Regions from separate parts of the Paenibacillus sp. FSL P2-0089 genome, predicted to be linked through region 3. Evidence: predicted binding sites of a transcription regulator. Region 3 holds the regulator's gene; each other region holds the start of a gene.
The links. Region 3 encodes Rex, which represses fermentation and respiration genes when NADH is low (regulators of the CRP and FNR family bind a similar motif). Its sites were predicted from a motif close to TTGTGAAATATTTCACAA; they were not measured.

Region 1 (2,273 bases), 3.0 Mb from region 3:
GAAAATACGGAAGTTGCGGTTCTCTTCGTTGAGGGTTACAACCTCTTTCAGATATTTGCCCAGTACGGCCATATCCTGTGCAATTACTTGGCCTGGGGCGGAATTATCGAGAGTATAGTTGCGGAAATTCGGCTTGTGCAGATCCTTGATCAGTTTGCCGGCATTGGTTACCGGGTTCATGCCCATACGTCTGTCGCCGGTTGGCAGAATTTCAGCCAGATCTGCGTTCAGACGGCCATTCTCATCGAACAGTTCCTCAGGTCTGTAGCTGTTCAGCCATTCAAGCAATGCCGGAGCATGCTTCATGTTCTTCTGATCGACCGGAATCGGCACCTGGTGGGCACGGAAGGAGCCTTCGTTCGGCACGCCATCCCACGATTTCGGACCGGTCCAGCCTTTAGGGGAGCGGAAGACCAGCATCGGCCATACAGGGCGTGTAGTATCGTTATTTTCACGGGCATTCTTCTGGATGGCGGCAATTCTCTCTACGATTGTATCCAGCACCTTCGCCATTTCCGGGTGCATCAGATCCGGGTTCTCGCCTTCTACGAAGAATGCCTCCCAGCCGTTTCCGGCAAAATAGGCGGTTAATTCTTCTCTGCTCATCCGGGAGAGGATGGTCGGGTTGCTGATCTTGAAGCCGTTCAGATGCAGAATCGGCAATACAGCACCGTCTGTAATCGGGTTAATGAACCGGTTGGACAGCCAGGAAGCAGCCAGAGGACCGGTCTCTGCTTCGCCGTCACCTACAACTACAGCGGAGATCAGGTCAGGGTTATCCAGAATCGAACCCACGCTGTGCGACAGGGAGTAACCCAGCTCGCCGCCTTCATGAATCGATCCGGGTGTTTCAGGAGCTGCATGGGAGGCAACACCGCCAGGGAAGGAGAACTGCTTGAACAGCTTTTTCAGACCAGGGATGTCCTGAGTGATCTGCGGGTAGATTTCGGTGTAGGTTCCGTCAAGATAAGAGTTCGATACCATCACCTGACCGCCATGGCCCGGGCCTTCAATATAGAACATGTTGAGATCGTATTTAGTGATTACGCGGTTCAGGTGCGCATAGATAAAGTTCTGCCCAGGGATCGTGCCCCAGTGTCCGATCGGCTTCACTTTGACGTCTGCATACTTCAACGGTTCTCTTAACAACGGATTATCCTTCAAATAAAGCTGACCTACGGAGATGTAGTTCGTTGCACGCCAGTAAGCGTCAAGCTTTGCCAGATACGTTTTCGAGGAATAATCCACCTGTTCGATTGTTAATCCCATGTCTTCCACTCCCTAAATTTTTCTTTGTAAATTGAATGTATCACTTCTACATTTACATCATACATCGGCATTTCAGAAATTCAATCTTTTTAGAAATTAATACGGTCCAATATTGTGAAATTTTGAACATAGTATGAATTCCTCTGCAAATCACGCACAAAAAGATGTTTATTTTTATAATTATGGATTAATTTGTTATACTAAAAAAACACTGAAAAGACCGGGATTCCTCCCGGCCTGCTATACCTCAGTTATGCTATTTACACCGTCCATCCTCAATGCACAGATACGAACGTGTTAAACTTCAGATACTCATAATGGAAGCGCATATGCGAGAATTCGAACGGCGTGCCGTTATCCAGGAAGAAGATCCCCTCCATAATTCCTACGGGTTCATTCTCCTTCAGATGGAGCAGCTCCTGGTCATTCGGCATTGAAGGCTCGGCAAAAATAGACAAAAAGGACTTGGTCACCGCCAGATTGCGCGATTCCTCCAGATAATGAAAAATCGACCCTTCGATAATCGTCTGGTCGAGATTTTGCACAATTTTGATCGGAATATATCCCGTCTCAATCATGAAGGGCGCACCTTCAAACAGGCGCAGACGCACGATCTTATACACGAAATCATGGGGCATCAGGAACAAATCCCGCTGAAGCTCCTCCGTAGGCCGGATGACCTCGAAGCTCAGCACCTTGATCTCCGGCTTCTTGCCGTGCATCTGGAAGTTATCCGACACCCCCAGATTAGAGCCTTCGTAATTGAAGATCGAATCGTTCTTTATGTATAACGGATTGATGAAGGTGCCGGAGCCGCGTTTCTTGAAAATAATGCCCGAGCTCTCCATCTTCATCAGCGCACGCTTAATGGTACTGCGGCTAACCTGATACGCCTCGCTGAGACTGCGCTCATCCGGCAGCTTCATATCGGCGTACTGCCCGGCAAAGATCTTCGTTTTGAGGTCAGCAATAATCTGCTTGTAGACAAATTGGGTCATGGGATG
Region 2 (2,273 bases), 1.7 Mb from region 3:
CCCGAATGGATCTGTGGCTGGGGAATCAGGCAGGGGATGGCGGGAATGCCGCCGGTGCCTGTCCGGTTCAGGTGGATGAAGCTACAGTAGCGCAGGCGCTGGCTGTCCTGAAGGCAGCCTTGAACTGCACGGATGTAGAGCGGCAGGAGCGTGCGGCTGTGGCAATTTTGCAGTATGCGCGGTGAGTATGGATCGAGAATACGGCAGGATGATATAGACAAGGGTCTTTCGGCATAGTAGCCGGAAGACCCTTTTTATTAGATGAATTCAACAAACTCATTGACCGGCTTGCGATAACCACGCGGTCTGATCTTGTGCTGGTTATCCTTGCCGATCGTAATCAGCATCACCGGAACCATATGGTCGCCGAGACCGAGGGTAGCCTTCACAGCCTCCGGATCAAAGCCGATCATCGGGCAGGTATCCCAGCCCTTATCCTTGGCAATCAGCATGAACTGCATCGCCGACAGAGAAGCATTGCGGATCGCTTCATCCCGCTGGAAAGCATCGTTCCCGGTATAAGCATCGTTGATAGATTGAATGGTTTGCTCGTATGCATCCTCGCTCATCGCTCCCAGCAGTTTAAGTCCGCTATAGATTTCAGGAGCCTGCAGATAGGCATTCTTGTCACCCAGCACCACAATAACAGCCGATGCGGTGTGGATCTTGTATTGACCATACGCATCCTTGCGGATGGCTTCCTTCATGCCGGTATCGCTGATTACCTTATAATGTGCGTGCTGAAGATTATAAGCCGAGGGAGCCAGGCGGGCCAGGGAGAACATCTCTTCGAGCTCACTCTGCGGAATGGTAACACCTTCCACGAAATTATTAGCCGATCTGCGGGACTGCACCAATTCGGAAAAAGTACTCATAAGTCATTACCTCCATCTAATATGTATGCTGCTTAGTAATAATCAATTGCTGATATTAATTAATGAACTTACATTAAGTTACTTGCTTAAGATATCACGACTCTTTGTATACGTCAATGAGGAAAAACATAATAATTTGTAAATTTAACCTGATTAAACGACTGAGTTTGATAAAACCGATGAGGAAGTGATAATAATCACAAAAATAGGTTGCAAAGGTAAAAAGATTGTGACAATAATAACAAATAGAGTGTTATAATAGTCACATAGTTTCACCTGGATGTCATTGTGCAAGAATACGATTTGTAAAAGGAGACTTCGATATGTCAGAAACCGTTACCCAAACCCTGCCTGAACAAGAAATACCAGAAGCAGCTCTTCCCAGAGAGGATGTGCTGAAAGAGCTTTTGAAGCCGGAGGTGCAGCAATCTCTGATTCTTTTGGTAGAGCAGCTGCCGCAGATCACACAAATGGTCAGTGTATTGTCCAAATCACTAGATTTTGTGCAGTCAGTTGCCACGGATGAAGTACTTAAGAATGATACAGTTGGTGCGATCAAGGAAATGGCGGGTCCTGTGGTGGGCACTGCCAAGAATCTGGCGGCTACTGTCATTGAAGCGAAGGACCGCGCGGATGCAAGCAGCGAAACAGTCAGCCTGTTCGGCATGATGAAGATGATCAAGGACCCGCAGGTACAGAAGGCTCTCCGGTTCATGAATGCCTATCTGCAGGTCAGCGGTGAACGTCAATCGGGTAAATAAGCCCGTAATACTTAATGATGGAGGAATTATCATGTCAAAACATATAGTGATTCTAGGTGCAGGCTACGGCGGTCTGCTCAGTGCCTTAACCGTTCGTAAATATATGAGCAAAGCGGAAGCCAAAATTACGGTCGTCAATCAGTATCCGACACATCAGATTATTACGGAATTGCACCGGCTTGCAGCTGGCAGTGCGTCTGAACAGGCGGTTGCCATGCCGCTGGCGAAGCTGTTCGCCGGTAAAGATATTGATCTGAAAATCGCCAAGGTCAATTCGTTCTCCCCGGAGAACAAGCAGGTTATTCTCTCGGACGGCGTCATGCTGACCTATGATGCTCTCGTTGTCGGTCTGGGCAGCACCACCGCATACTTTGGTATTCCGGGACTTGAAGAATACAGCATGGTGCTGAAATCAGCAGCAGATGCGCTGCGGATCCGCCGTCATATTGAAGACCGGATTCGTGACTACTCCAAAACCCGCAACGCAGCAGATGCAACAATTCTGATCGGCGGCGGCGGACTGACTGGCGTAGAGCTAGTAGGCGAAATTGCCGATATTCTGCCTAAGCTGACGAAGCAATATGGAGTGAATCCTGCTGAGATCAAGCTTCTGCTCGTTGAAGCGGGTCCGAAGATT
Region 3 (2,273 bases):
GTACGGGGCGTGCGGTGAGAGCATGGACGTAATTCTGCCGTCAGCCTTGCCGTGCCAGTTACGGGCAAAAGCAATCGCCTCAGCGAGCTTCGCTTGCTGTACCTCTTCCGGGCACAGCCCAATTACGCCGCGCATTAACACCGCACGAATACCGGACTGCTCGGTCACTTCCGCTACCCGGTCCATATGATCATACATATCGAGGAAGGTGGTTGTGCCGCCCTTCAGCATCTCCAGCACGGACAACGAGGTTCCCCAATATACATCATCACCAGTGAATTTCTCTTCCATCGGCCACATCTTCTCCTGCAGCCAAGTCTGAAGCACCATATCGTCGCCGTACCCGCGCAGCAGTGACATTGCAGTATGACCATGGGTATTGACCAGACCAGGCATGAACAGCAGACGGCTGCCGTCTACGACCTGTGCGCCATCCTCCACTACCGGCTCAGCTTCACCTATGTAAGTAATCAAATCATTCTCCAGGGTCATGTACCCGCTCAGTACCGGCTTGTCACTGCCCGGAACCAGGAAGTGCCCATTCTTGATTATCGTGATCTTACTGCTCATCTTCAGCCTCATCCTTTCCATCATGCAGATAATAGGCCAAGCTCTGCAGATCTGTGGTGAAATCTGCGGCATGAATCCGGATATTGGCAGGCGTCTTGAGAATAACCGGTGCGAAGTTCAGAATCGCCTCGATACCGGAATCGACAAGAATATCAGCTACGTTCTGGGCTTCGCTGTCGGGCACGGTAATAATCCCGATCCGGATGCCCTGCGAGCGGATTGTACTGCTTAGCTCCTCCATCGGCTGCACAACCAGCGAGTTGATCTGCTGGCCCACCTTCGGCGGGTAGGCATCGAAGATGGCAGTAATCTTCATCGTATCCTTCAAGTAAGCGTTGTAGTTAGACAAGGCATGACCGAGATTACCGGCTCCAACCAGTGCAACATTAATTTGCTGGTCAAGCTTCAGGATATGGCGGATCTTCTCAATCAGATAAGATACATCATAGCCGATGCCTTTTCTGCCAAAATCACCGAAATAAGCCAAATCCTTGCGGATCTGGGCGGGATTCAGATCAAGCTTCTGGCCCAGCTCCTGAGAAGAGACTGTGGAGATTTCACGTTTTTGGAGATCGTTCAGGAAACGCAGGTACACTGGGAGCCTGCGCACGACGGCCTCCGATATTTTATCCGATTTCATGTATTCTCCTCCTTAAAAGTTTTGTTAGCCTACACTTCATTCCGTACAATTATAGCAACCGTGCCCCGCCGCCTGCCGGAGTGGCAGGACAGGCGGGAACGGATCTTCAGGATAATCATGACTTATTAATAATAGCAATAGCAGATGAATTAGGAAACCCCGCCGTCATCCAGCCATTCGGCAATTCTCGGGACCATCTGCTCGGTGAGCATATGCTCCATCTTGGGACCGGGGAGCGAGTACAGGAAGTACTTTCCGTAATGCGATTCAATGACTCTGGTATCGTACACAATTACGATGCCCCGGTCCTGCGCCGTGCGGACCAGCCGCCCGAAGCCCTGCTTGAAGCGGATGACAGCCTGCGGCACGGACAGCTTCATGAACGGATTCTTCTTCTGTGCCTGAAGCAGCTCTGACTTCGCTTCTGCCAGCGGGTGATTCGGCGGCTGGAACGGCAGTCTGACAATCGCCAGGCAGGTCAATGCTTCTCCCGGGATATCCACCCCTTCCCAGAAGCTGCTGGTACCCAGCAAGACCGAAGCCGGGCTGTCCTGGAAGCGGCGGATCAGCTTGCTCCGGCTGCCGCCTTCCACACCTTGTCCGAGCACCGCGATATCCTGTGAGGCAAGTGCCTCCTTCAGCGGTTCATACACCTGACGCAGCATCTTGTAGGAGGTGAACAGCACCAGCATCCGTCCCCGTGTAGTTACAGCTGTCTCGGCAAGGGAGTGCACGAGGGTGTCCACAAAGCGGGCATCCCCAATACTCCCCTTGACGCTCGGGAAGTCCCGGGGGATGACCAGGAGAGCCTGCTCACGATACTTGAATGGCGACGGAAGCAGTGCAGTCATCAGACGCCGCTGCTCTGCAGCCTCGCCAAGCCCCAGGTTATCAATCATGAACTGGAAGGATTTATCCACGGATAAGGTGGCCGAGGTCAGGATAATGCTCTTCTTCTTATCGAAGAACAGCTCCCTGAGCTGGGTGCTGACATCTACAGGAACAGCATACATTTGCAGCGACTTGCCCTTATAATTACCGCTTCCCTCCAGCCAATACACGA

Region 1: NST69_RS32595 (phosphoketolase family protein) is a predicted target of Rex. The motif match lies at 1,382-1,399, and genes of this name have one in related genera.
Region 2: NST69_RS11590 (DUF1641 domain-containing protein) is a predicted target of Rex. The motif match lies at 1,103-1,120, and genes of this name have one in related genera.

Annotation. Positions count from the first base shown of each region.
Region 1 is NZ_CP152006.1:7,606,090-7,608,362, reverse strand. It holds gene NST69_RS32595 (phosphoketolase family protein) at 1-1,269, opposite strand, end outside; gene NST69_RS32590 (GntR family transcriptional regulator) at 1,545-2,267, opposite strand.
Region 2 is NZ_CP152006.1:2,860,787-2,863,059, forward strand. It holds gene NST69_RS11580 (hypothetical protein) at 1-185, shown strand, start outside; gene NST69_RS11585 (nitroreductase family protein) at 258-875, opposite strand; gene NST69_RS11590 (DUF1641 domain-containing protein) at 1,199-1,636, shown strand; gene NST69_RS11595 (NAD(P)/FAD-dependent oxidoreductase) at 1,668-2,273, shown strand, end outside.
Region 3 is NZ_CP152006.1:4,574,982-4,577,254, forward strand. It holds gene NST69_RS19160 (amidohydrolase) at 1-570, opposite strand, end outside; gene NST69_RS19165 (redox-sensing transcriptional repressor Rex) at 560-1,210, opposite strand; gene dinG (ATP-dependent DNA helicase DinG) at 1,360-2,273, opposite strand, start outside.